DNA from 3 places in the Afifella sp. H1R genome. Region 3 is predicted to be linked to each of the others. Evidence: riboswitches for the same ligand, from Rfam matches in the RefSeq annotation. Region 3 holds a riboswitch; each other region holds the start of a gene.
What was found. Region 3 has a riboswitch for cobalamin ahead of L0F51_RS04910 (ABC transporter substrate-binding protein). Riboswitches for the same ligand answer to the same signal wherever they lie in the genome.
Positions count from the first base shown of each region.

Region 1: it holds a riboswitch for cobalamin, as region 3 does, so the genes downstream of both, L0F51_RS10510 (DUF4198 domain-containing protein) here and L0F51_RS04910 (ABC transporter substrate-binding protein) in region 3, are expected to answer to the same signal.
Region 2: it holds a riboswitch for cobalamin, as region 3 does, so the genes downstream of both, L0F51_RS12630 (TonB-dependent receptor domain-containing protein) here and L0F51_RS04910 (ABC transporter substrate-binding protein) in region 3, are expected to answer to the same signal.

Region 1 covers NZ_JAKEDY010000001.1:2,210,081-2,214,180, reverse strand. The annotation lists gene L0F51_RS10515 (DEAD/DEAH box helicase) at 1-956, shown strand, start outside; cobalamin riboswitch at 1,118-1,331, shown strand; gene L0F51_RS10510 (DUF4198 domain-containing protein) at 1,490-2,287, shown strand; gene cbiM (cobalt transporter CbiM) at 2,303-2,935, shown strand; gene L0F51_RS10500 (cobalt ABC transporter permease) at 2,932-3,570, shown strand; gene cbiQ (cobalt ECF transporter T component CbiQ) at 3,573-4,100, shown strand, end outside.
Region 2 covers NZ_JAKEDY010000002.1:205,665-209,764, reverse strand. The annotation lists gene L0F51_RS12630 (TonB-dependent receptor domain-containing protein) at 1-1,645, opposite strand, end outside; cobalamin riboswitch at 1,762-1,961, opposite strand; gene L0F51_RS12625 (acyl-CoA thioesterase) at 2,411-3,205, shown strand; gene L0F51_RS12620 (siderophore-interacting protein) at 3,263-4,100, opposite strand, start outside.
Region 3 covers NZ_JAKEDY010000001.1:1,036,706-1,040,805, reverse strand. The annotation lists gene L0F51_RS04915 (class I adenylate-forming enzyme family protein) at 1-1,490, shown strand, start outside; cobalamin riboswitch at 1,655-1,888, shown strand; gene L0F51_RS04910 (ABC transporter substrate-binding protein) at 2,018-3,025, shown strand; gene L0F51_RS04905 (iron ABC transporter permease) at 3,038-4,087, shown strand; gene L0F51_RS04900 (ABC transporter ATP-binding protein) at 4,084-4,100, shown strand, end outside.

The DNA.
Region 1 (4,100 bases), 1.2 Mb from region 3:
AGCAGATCGCACAAAGCGTCATCAACGTGGCGAGTGCCGGCAAGCGCGACATGCTCGTCGATCTTCTCGGCACGGCCGATATGGAGCGGGCGATCGTCTTCACGCGCACCAAGCGCGGGGCCGACCGCGTCAGCCAGCATCTCGACAAGGCTGGCCTGCGCTCGGCTGCGATTCACGGCAATAAGAGCCAGAATCAGCGCGAAAAGGCACTCGGTGCCTTCCGCAACGGCCGTGTGTCCGTTCTGGTCGCGACCGATATCGCGGCGCGCGGCATCGACATCGACGACGTCTCGCATGTCGTCAACTTCGAGCTGCCGAACGTGCCGGAGGCCTATGTGCACCGCATCGGGCGGACCGCGCGCGCCGGCAAGAGCGGCATCGCGATCTCGCTGTGCGATCATTCCGAGCGGGGTCTTCTGCGCGACATCGAAAAGCTGATCGGCAAGAGGATCGATGCGCATGGTGCGGCCCCGCGGCGCGAGGCAGTCGCGACCCAGGCCGGGGCCGAGGTGGTCGGCGAAACCGATGAGGCGCCGTCTGCAGGCGTGCGCCAGCAGGCGGGCGAGCGGCGCGACGAAAGATCACGCCAGCCCGGCAAGCGCACTTCACCCTCACGCAACCGCCGGCGCTCGGGCAACAAACCCGCGGCCTTCGAAGCTCGCTCCGAGGGGCGCAACGAAGGGCGGAGCGACGGGCGGAATGAAGGCCGCAACGGCGATGCCCCGAAAGGCGGACGCAACCGCAGGCCGGAAGGTGCCGAAGGAGGCCGTTCGGCCAAGCGGGCCGAGGGCGGCGCGCCCAAGAGCCGCAAAAGTGGCGCGGATGGCCGGCGTGACGGGCCCCGCCGCGACGGCGGCCGCGGCAACGAGGGCGCCCAGGCCGGTCTGGAACGGATGCTGCGCAAGAGCGGCAAACCAAAAACCGGGGCCGGCGACAAGCAGGTCGCCGCGCGCTGAACGCCTGAACACGTTTGATTTTGAGAGGGCCGGCCGCCATGTGCGGTCGGCCTTTTTTGTGCCGTTGCACGCCCTTCGGCGTCGTCCGTTGCCGGCAAAGGAAAGTCGTGCCGGGCATAGCTGCTCAACGTGCACGGCATTGACAATTATGGCCATTCGCCGGCAGATGGGGCGTCAACGGTTTCCGGACGCAAAGCGACCGGATTAAAAGGGAACACGGTGAGGCGTACCCAGCAGGGACCGAAACCGTGGCTGCCCCCGCAACTGTGAGCGGCGAGCAGGGCTTCAACATGTCACTGGCGCATATGCGCTGGGAAGACGAAGCCACGCTGTGACCCGCAAGCCAGGAGACCTGCCGCTGACGCGCGACGCCGGGCCACCGGTGCCGCACCGCAACGGACGCCGGGGTGAGCGTCTGGCGGTGGAACGGCGCCAGGAATCCCATTTGCGCCCAATCCACGCCAAAACCCCGATCGTCCTTTCCGCATCACTGTCGCGGTTCGTCCGCCACAGTCATTGGAGAGACGATACGAATGAAACTTCGTAAGTTTGCCTGTGCCGCCCTCACATCGGCGGCGTTCCTTCTTCCCGCCGCAGCCGAAGCGCATTTTCAGCTGATCTATACGCCCGAGGTGAACCTCGCCGAGCCGGGCGACGTGCCGCTGAAGCTGATCTTCTGGCACCCCTTCGAGAACGGCCATGTCATGGATATGGGCGCGCCGGAAGAGTTCTACGCCGTCTTCCGCGGCAAGAAGATCGATCTCAAGGACAGCCTCAAGCCGATCTCCTTCGAGGGGCTCGAAAACAGCGCGCAAGCCTTCGATGCCACGCTGCCGGCCAAGCGCGCCGGCGATTACACGCTCGTCGTCGTGCCTCAGCCCTATTACGAGGAGAGCGAGGACATCTACATCCAGCAGATCGCCAAGGCCTATCTGAACCGGGCGCAATTGCCGACCGACTGGGCCGAGCCCAAAGAGCTTGCGACGGAAATCGTGCCGCTCGATCGCCCGACCAACATTCTGGCCGGCTCCACCTTCACGGGGCGCGTCCTGTCGGAAGGCAAGCCGGTCGCAGGCGCCGAGATCGAAGTCGAATACATGGCGGCCGAGCCCTCCATGGACGAGAACAAGCCCACCGAACCCAAAGCCTCGCCGATGCCGGGCGGTGCCGTCGTCGCGATGAGCGACGAGAACGGCTACTTCACCTTCGGCGTCCCGAAAGCCGGGTTCTGGGGCTTTGCCGCGCTCGGTACGGGTCCGAAGACGGAGTTCGAGGGCAAAGAGCTCTCGCAGGACGCCGTCATCTGGGTGCGCGCCTACGACGTCGAGTGACGGCAGGAGGGATCGATGCATATTGTCGACGGAGCTCTCGCCAATGACGTCGTCATCGGGGGAGCGGTGCTCGCGGCCGGGGGCATCGCGCTCGGCCTCAAATCGCTGACGGCGGAAAAAATGCCGGCCGCCGGGGTGTTGAGCGCGACGTTCTTCGTCGCCTCGCTCATCCATGTTCCGATCGGTCCCTCCAGCGTCCATCTCATCATGAACGGTCTGGCCGGGCTGGTGCTCGGCTGGGCCGCCTTTCCGGCGCTGTTCGTCGGGCTTCTTCTGCAAGCGGTGTTCTTCGGCTTCGGAGGGCTCACCGTGCTCGGGGTGAATACGCTCAACATCGCGCTGCCGGCGGTGATCGTCTATTATCTGTGCCGGCGGGGGATCGCCTCCAATTCGCTGACGGTCGCCGCGATTTCAGGCGCCATCGGCGGGGGGCTCGCGATCGCGCTGACGACGGCGTTCGTCGCGATCGCTCTGGCGCTGTCCGGCGACGAATTCATCCCGGCCGCCAAGCTCGTCTTCTTCGCCCATATCCCGATCATGATCATCGAAGCGCTGGTGACGGGGGCGGCCGTGGTTCTCGCCCGCCGCGTCAAGCCGGAGCTCTTCGCCACTTTCAATCGGTCCGCTGCCGAGGAGGTCGCGCTATGAGAAAGCTCTGCGCAGCCCTCGTTTTTCTGGCTCTTCTGCCCGCATCGCAGGCTCTCGCTCACAAGGTCATCGCGTCGGTCTATGCGTCCGGCGATGTCGTGGAAGGCGAGGTCGGCTTTTCCAATGGCGACATGGCGAGCGATGCGACGGTCGAGGTGTTCGACGACAACGGCAACAAGCTCGGCGAGGCGGTAACCGACGAGACCGGAGCCTTCACCTACAAGCCCGAAAAGGCGGTGCCGCTCGTCTTCAAGGCCAATCTCGGCGCGGGCCATGTGGCGCAGGTGCGGATGTCGGCCGAGGAGCTGCCGGAGATCGGCGGTGCGGAGGCCTCATCGCCGGCGCTGGTCGCTGCCGAAGCTGCGGCCGGTGCCGCCGAGCCGGCGTCTTCCGGCGACGAGACTGGGGGAGCGACCGCCCAAAACTCCGGCGTCGACCTCGCCGCGCTTCTTGAAGCACAGCACGAGATGATCACCGAAGCGGTGCAGAAACAGGTGATCCCGCTCCGGCGCGATATCGACGCCTATAAGGAGAAGCACGACATGCAGAGCATCCTCGGCGGGATCGGCTATATCTTCGGCATCTTCGGCGTCGCGTTCTATATCGCGGCCCGGCGCAAGATGACGGCGGCCTGACGATGAGCCACGTTCTCTCAGCCGGACGGCGTGCGCTCACCGATACGGGCGAGGCCAAGGGTACGCTGATCGATGGCATCGACGTGCGCACCCGCATCGTCGTTGCTGTCGCCTTCGCCATCGTGATGGTGAGCCTGCAGGATCTCGCGGTTTTGGCGACCGGGCTTCTGGCGGCGTTCTTCCTGATGCTGTCGGCGCGGCTGCCGGTCGCGCGGACGCTCAAACGCATGGCGATGATGGACAGCTTCATCATCTTCCTGATCGCCATGCTGCCCTTCACCGTGCCGGGCGATGCGATGTTCACCGTCTTCGGCTTTGCGGCGAGCTGGCAGGGGCTGCGGCAGGCGGCGGAGATCGCGCTGACGGCGAACGCCGTCATCCTCGCCTTGATGGCGCTCGTCGGCTCCACCGAGCCGGTGACGCTCGGCCATGCGCTGCGGCGTTTGATGGTGCCGGAAAAGCTCATCTACCTGCTGATGTTCACCGTGCGCTATGTCGACGTGCTGCAGCAGGAATATCAGCGCCTGCGC
Region 2 (4,100 bases), on a different contig from region 3:
ATTCGTCGCCGGTCGGGTCCTCGCCGTCCGTATAGGTGTAGGAGCCTGTCACCGTCAGATTGTCGATCGGCTCGACCGTCAGGGCGACTTCCACGCCATCGATCTTGGATTCTCCCGGCTGGTTGATCGAGGACTGGCCCGAGCCGGTGATGAGGTTGGAGATCTCCTGATTGAAATAGGTGACGTCGAGCGAGGCCCGGTTTGCCCAGAAGGCCTGCGTGACGCCGACGTCGAAGCCTTTCGCCTCTTCCGGCTCGAGATCCGGATTGCCGCGATAGGTGTTGGTGTAGCCGTAGAGTTCGAAGAGCGTCGGGTTCTTCACGCCGGTGCCGTAGGAGGCGTGGAGCTTGGTGCCGGTCTGGCGGAAATTGTAGGCGCCGGTCAGCCGGTAGGTGGTGGCATCCTCGAAGACGTCGTTCAGGTCGTGGCGGAGGCCCGCCGTCAGCGACAGGTCCTCAAACAGGCTCAGCTGATACTGGCCGATGAAGCCCGTCGAGGTGATGGAGCGATCGAAGGACGACCAGGCGCTGTCGGAGACGGCGCTGTCTTCACCCCGCTCGACCCCAAAGGTGAGCGTATGCCCGGCATTGGCGATGGCGGGCGTATCGAACATGAAGGTCGAGCGGTAATCGAACTGCAGCCGCTCGCCTTCGTAAGTGCTGGTCACCGTGGTCGGGTCGAGATCGCGATAATCGCGGGTCTGATCGGTGTAGGAGATGCCGGCGAGCTGCTCCCAGTGCCCGTCGAGGAGCGTCACCTTCGCCTGAGCGCGGGTGAAAAGCTGGTCGCCCTTCATGTCCTGATTGGAATCGAGCGGGCCGGTATGGCCGACGGAGGGCAGAAACCCTTCCGAATCGAGATCGGTGCGCAGGCGCGTGTAACGCGCGACGCCTGAAAGATTGAGCCAGTCGGTGACGTCGACGCCGCCCTTGGCGAAGAGGGTGCCGTTTTCGTAGCCGTCGTCTTCCCTGTTGCCGAGGCGTTCATCGGCAACCGAGATTCCATCCGTGCGCACGCCGGATGCGCCGGCGATGAAATCGTAGTTGGTGCCGGCCGTCCCGATCGTGGCGTTGCCGCTCAACGTCTTGTGCGAACCGGCTTCGAGGCGGCCCGTCAGATGCGTGCCGGGTTCGGCGCGCCGGGTGATGATGTTGACGACGCCGCCGATCGCATCGGAGCCATAGAGCGCGCTCTGCGGCCCGCGCAGCACCTCGATGCGCTCGATGTTGTCGGCAAGAAGATGCGCGAAATCGAATTCCGAACCGCGCGCCGGGTCGTTGACGGGGATGCCGTCGACGAAAATCTTGGTCTGGTTGCCTTCAGAGCCGCGGATGCGAAGCTGCGTGAACTGGCCGCGCGGGCCGGCCGCATTGACGATGACGCCCGGCACCTGGCGCAGCGCTTCCGTCGCGTCGTGGATGTTCTGCTGTTTCAGCTCTTCGCCGGTGATGACGGTCACGGCGCTGCCGACCTCCGTGAGGGGCGTCGCCGTCAGGTTCGCCGTGACGGAGAGTTCGGGGAGTTCGATGACGTCATCGTCCTGCGCGGCGGCCGGAGACATGCCGGCGGCGACGAAAACGCCGGCACAAACGGCGACGAAGCGTTGCGGCGGAACGCCTTCACGCGAGGGGCGGGAGAAAAACACAGGACGACCTCAAGGGCGGCGCACGGCCGGTTGGCACATCACCGCGATCGAGGACGCTTCATGCGCAAGGGCTCATGAAGTCTATCCCATCGGCACATCCCCGACCGACGTGACCGCGCGTGACCACGGTTGACGGCAGGTCTCCTGACTTGCGGGTCATGATCGCGTCGCCGCCTTCCCGGTACCCTCGGGGCCAGTGGCATTGTGACGAGCGATTCGCCGCTCACAGTTGCGGGGACAGTCGCGGATTTGAGCATCGCCCGCACCGCGTTCCCTTTTGAGCCTCTAAAGAGGCACCGTCGAAAGGACCGGACCACGATCGCGGCCGTCGCGTCAAGATGAATCGCAGGCGCATGAGCTTGATTGGAAGTCGCTTTCGCTTTTGACAGCGGCGGATGAAGCCTGCCGATGGCGCCCGGCGGCGCGGCCTCCTGCGAGAATGGATGGCTATGGGAGAGGGGGCAAAAGGCCGCAGAGGCGGCGCGCGCACGGCGCCTTTGCGGGGTTTCGTTGGGCTTCCCAAAGGTCGGGCGGATAGATTGGGCCTCAGAGGTTGCGCCTGGGCGATCGGCAGAAAGTTCGCCTTGACGGTGTGCGCTGCGGTGCGCTTGAGGCGGGAAGGTGGTCAGGCTCTGCGCCCCTGGGATGAGGTTCGCAGGCCTTCTGCGGCGGCGATACAGAGCAGCTTGAGCGCTTGGGATGGGGAGGTCTCGACATGATCATGGCAGCAGAACATTTGCGTGCTGAAACGGCGGAGCGCGCACAATGAACGCGCCGGAGACAAGCGCGGAGAACGCGTTGGGGCGTCCCGCCAACGGCTTCACCCGACTGATCGACTTCGTCTTTCCCGGCGACGCCAATCACCATGGCACGCTCTTCGGCGGCATCGGCCTTGCGCATATGGACAAGGTCGCCTTCCTCGTCGCCTCGCGTTACGCGCATGTCGACTTCGTCACCGCCTCCTGCGAACGCATCGATTTTCACGTCCCGGCGCATGTCGGGGAAATCGTCGAGCTGACGGGAAAGGTGGTGCGTGTCGGCCGCCGTTCGCTCGGTGTCGAGGTTGATCTCGTCGCCGAGGCGCCGCTGTCCGGCGAACGGCGCCTGTCGACGCGGGGCGTCTTCAACATGGTGGCCGCCGATACGTTGGAGCGGTATGGCGGCGCGCTGCCGCCCCTGTCGGACGAACCCGAGATGGCGGTGTCTGAAAGCGGCTCGTGCGAGATCGTCTTTCCCGATCAGACGAGCCATTACGGCAGCCTCTATGGCGGCCACGTCCTTGCCGCGATGGGCAAATCCGCGTTCGTCGCAGCGACCCGACATTGCCGAAAAATCGTCGTCATGGCCGCCTCGCAACGCGTCGATTTCATGGATCAGGTCGTCGCCGGCGAGATGATCGAGCTCAACCCCTCGATCGTGGCGACCGGGCGCTCCTCGATGACCGTCGAGGTGACGATGATCGCCGAGGCGCTCCTGTCGGAAAACCGCCGGCTGTGCGGCAAGGGGACGTTCGTGATGGTCGCCGTCGACGAGACCCACCGCCCGGTCGCGATCGCCTGAGAGCTTTTTGAAGCAAGGAGATTCCGCTGGTCGGATGCGGCGCGGCGGGCGCGAGCGTCACTCGTTTTCCGGCGCCTGATCCACGAGCTCACCCTGCCGCCAATAGGCGACGACGAGGTGGTCCTGCTTTTTCAGTCCGCGCTCGGTGCGGAGATGGTTGCGGATTGCCTTGAAGGCGTTGAACTCGCAAGCCGCCCAGACATAAGGCGAAGAGGCAGATGGCGGGAATTCGACGGCGCGGACGGCCTCGCACAGGCGAAGGCCCGGCCTGTCCGCGCCGCGGTGGATCCACTCGACCGTGATCGCGCCGTTGCCGATCGGCTGCTCCTCCTGAGGTCCGGCGACCTCGATCAAGGCGCGGCCCGGCGTGTCGGCGGGAAGGATCTCCAGAAATCGGCTGATGGCCGGAAGCGCCGTTTCGTCGCCGGCGAGGAGATACCAGTCGCGACCGCGCACGATGCTGCCTCCGACCGGGCCGGCAAGACCCGCCATCACGCCTGGCTGTGCGCGCAAGGCGAATGCCGTGCCGGGACCAGCGTCGTCATGGAGAACGAAGTCGATGTCGAGGGTTCCGGCGGCGGGGTCGCAGCTTCGCACCGTATAGCGCCGCAGCGCGGGCGTCGGCCTCTCCGGATCCCATTTCAGGAGACCGTCGCGGCCGACTGTCGGCCAGACCAGTTCGCCGCCCTCGGGCGGAATGATCAGACCGAGATGCAGGTTCTCGTCATCGGCGAAGCGGTCGAGGCCCTCGCCCGCAAAGGTGATCCGGCGCATATGCGGAGTGATGTCGCGCACCTTGCGGACGCTGACCGGGCGGAAGTTCGGCGGGGTTTCGATGTCGTCGCCGTCGCCCGCCCAGACGATCTCGGGCGAGGGCGCGCCGGCGAATTCCTTG
Region 3 (4,100 bases):
CGGCGCGGCGCATGCCCGAAGCACCGGCGCTTTTGCGTGGTGATGAACTTGTGGCGACCTACGGAGAGTTTGCCGAACGGGCCGCACGGCTCGGGCGCGCGCTCAAAGAGGTGCATGGCGTTTCACCGGGAGACCGGGTCGCGATCTTCATGGCCAATTCGACCGAGTATCTGGAGATCATGTATGGGATCTGGTGGGTCGGCGCGGCCGCCGTGCCGATCAACCACAAGCTCCATCCGCGCGAGGCGGCCTACATCGTCAAGGATTCAGGAGCGGGTCTCGTCTTCATCTCCGAGGGAGACGAGGTGCTGGCGCAGCGGCTCGATGAGGGCGTGCGTCTGATCACCGCGCCGGGCAAGGCGTACCAGGAGCTTCTTGCCGCCGAACCGCTTGCCGCGCCACATGCGATGTCGTCGGATGTGCTCGCCTGGCTTTTCTACACCTCCGGAACGACCGGCAATCCGAAAGGCGTCATGCTCTCGGTCGCCAATCTGCAGGCGATGAGCTTTGCCTATTTTGTCGATGTCGACGAGGTGCACACCGAGGATGCCGCGCTCTATGCCGCGCCGATGTCGCATGGGGCGGGGCTCTACAACTTCATGCACGTTCTCCGCGGTGCCCGCCATGTCGTTCCAAAATCAGGTGGATTTGATGCGGCGGAGATCGTTTCGCTTGCCCGCTCGCTCGGCGGTCTGTCCTTCTTCGCCGCGCCGACCATGGTCCGCCGCCTCGTCCAGCACGCGAAGACGACCGGCTATGACGGCGAGGGGATCCGGACCATCGTCTATGGAGGCGGGCCGATGTATGTCGCCGATATCGAAGAGGCGGTTTCGCTCTTCGGGCCGCGCTTCGTGCAGATCTACGGCCAGGGCGAAAGCCCGATGACGATCACGGCTCTCTCTCGCGATCTCGTGGCCGACAGGACCCACCCGCGCTGGAAGGAACGCCTCGGCTCCGTCGGCACCGCGCAATCCTGCGTCGATGTGCGGGTGGCGGACGGCGACGGTCATACGCTCGCCCCGGGCGAGAGCGGCGAGATTTTGGTTCGCGGTCCGAGCGTCATGGCCGGCTACTGGCAAAACGAGAAGGCGAGCGCGGAATCTCTGCGCGACGGCTGGCTCTGGACCGGTGATGTCGGTGCGATGGACGAGGACGGTTTCCTGACGCTGATGGATCGCTCCAAAGACGTCATCATCTCCGGCGGCACCAACATCTATCCGCGCGAGGTCGAAGAGGTGCTCTTGCGGCATCCCGCCGTTCAGGAGGTGTCTGTCGTCGGCCGGCCGAGCCCCGAATGGGGTGAGGACGTCGTCGCGTTCGTCGTCGCACCGGAGAACGCGCCGAATGTCGAAGAACTCGATGCGCTCTGCCGCGAGGAAATCGCCCGCTTCAAGCGCCCGAAGGACTACGTCTTTCTGAATGAGCTTCCGAAGAACAATTACGGCAAGGTGCTCAAAATCGAGCTTCGCAGGCTGCTCAGCCAAGCATAAGCGAATCGGACGGGGCCGCGAACGCGGTGCGTCTGGCTCCACATGACCGAAGTCCGACGTATGCGTGTCTGAAAGATCGCGGGCGTGGCGCGCTTGCTTGTTTGAGCCTGCGCAACCGGGACAGAATGTGGCGCGCATCCGGCTTGACACTCCGACACCATCCAGCCTTTATCTCAGTCGATGGTTTCCAGCGAAACGAAGACTTCGCTGGGTGAAAAGGGAATACGGTGCGGTGTAGCCAGTAGGCGCCAAATCCGTGACTGCCCCCGCAATTGTGAGCGGAGAGCGACCCCGAACAATGCCACTGGGCGTGCGACGGACACCGTCTAGCGCCTGGGAAGGCTCGGGGAAGCAGAGACCCGCAAGTCAAGAGACCTGCCATCATCATGCAACCAGACCCGGCGGGGATGTCGGGGGAAGGATCGAGATGACAATCTTGTCGTCGACGACAATGCGCGAGTCTCTTTTCGGGCAATCCATTCCGCCTGCCCCCGCGGTTCTCTCTCGGAACCAGGATAGCAGACACAATGCACCGAAACGTCGCGATCGGCCTTGCAGCACTGGCCAGTCTTTCGCTCATCGACGCCGCGCATGCGAACGAAACCAGCTACCCGCTGAGCATCGACAATTGCGGACAAACCATCACGTTCGAGGCCGCGCCTGAGCGCGATGTCACGGTCGGCCAGTCTGCGACTGAGATTCTCTACTCGCTCGGCCTCGGCGACAAGGTCGTCGGGACCTCAGTCTGGTTCAGCGATGTGTTGCCGGAGTTTGCCGAACTCAACAGCGGCATCGAGCGGCTCGCCGACAACGATCCGAGCTTTGAAAGCGTCGTCGCCAAGAAGCCGGGCCTCGTTGCGGTTTCCTATGAGTGGCATATCGGACCGCAGGGCATCGTCGGGACCCGCGAGCAGTTCCATGACGTCGGCATCCCGACCTACATCCTTCCGACCGATTGCGTGAAAGACAATTCCGCTGGCGTCGATGGCACCAGGCTCGAGATGTACAGCACCGACGCCCTGTATCGTGCGATCCGCGAACTTGCGGAGATCCACGACGTCAAGGCGGAGGGTGAGGCGCTCATCAGCGATCTTTCGGAGCGCGAAGCCGCTGCGGTGGAGAAAGCGAAAGAAGCGAAGGCGGGCGACGTTTCCGCGGTCTTCTGGTTTTCGTCTGCCGAAATGGACGTCGATCCCTACGTCGCCGGGCGCAAGGGCGTTCCGGGCTGGATGATGGAAAAGCTCGGCGTCCGCAACGTCGTGGAAAGCGACGAGGAATGGCCGACCGTTGGCTGGGAGACGATCGCCAAGGCCAATCCCGACATCATCGTCGTCGCCAAGATGACCCGCCGCCGCTTTCCTGCCGACGACGTCGAAAAGAAGCTCGAATTCCTCAAGACGGATCCGGTCGCCAAGGAAATGGAAGCCGTCAAGGCGGGGCGGATTCTCGTTATGGACGCCCATTCCATGGATCCCTCCATCCGCAACATCTCGGCACTCGAGATGCTCGCCGATGAACTTCCCAAGCTGAAATAGCAGAGCCCGATTATGGCCACTCAACGACCCGGCCGCTGGCCGGGTCTTCTGACATCGTTGTCGTCGAAACTCGCAATTCTGGGGGCCGCTCTGATCCTCGGGGCCGCGATCGGAGAGACGCGAATCCCGCTGGAAACGGTCGGGCAGGTGCTTGCCATGAAGGTGTTCGGGGGAAGCTATCCTGTCGATCCGATCGATCAGGGCATCGTCTGGAATTACCGCTTCAGCCGGGCAATCGTCGCGGCCTCCTGTGGCGCAGGCCTGGCCGTCTCGGGGCTGGTGCTTCAGACGCTGCTGCGCAATGTGCTCGCTGACCCTTACATTTTAGGGATCTCTGCCGGTGCATCGACCGGAGCCGTGGCTGTCACCATCGCCGGCATCGGCGGTGGTCTCGTGTCGCTCTCGGCCGGCGCTTTCGTCGGCGCCCTCGTGGCGTTCGCGCTCGTCATCGCTCTGGCGCGGGCCGCCGGTGGCTTTGCGGGAACATCGACCGGTCAAGTGATCCTTGCCGGCGTGGCCGGGGCCCAGCTTTTCAATGCGCTCACGTCGCTGATCATCGCGCACTCGGCCAATGCCGAACAGGCGCGCGGCATCATCTTCTGGCTGCTCGGAAATCTGTCCGGTGTGCGCTGGCCTGATGTATGGCTCGCCGCACCCGTCGCGCTCCTGGTGTTTGTCATCATTACGGTCCATGCGCGGGCGCTCGATGCGTTCGCCTTCGGATCGGATGCGGCTGCCTCTCTGGGCATCAACGTATTGAAGACACAGGCGATCCTGATCGGGGCGGCCGCTCTGGTGACGGCCGTTATGGTCAGCATCGTGGGTGCAATCGGCTTCGTCGGACTGGTTGTCCCGCATGCGGCAAGGCTTCTGGTCGGTCCGCGCCATGGCCGGCTCATCCCGATGACGGCGATCACCGGCGCCGTTTTTCTCATCTTCGCCGACATCGTGTCGCGAATCATCATTCCGGGCCAGGTTCTGCCGATCGGTGTCGTGACGGCGCTCGTCGGTGCGCCGGCATTCGCGCTGATCCTGGTGCGCGGTCGCGGAGGGGCGCGATGACGCTGACGGCGCA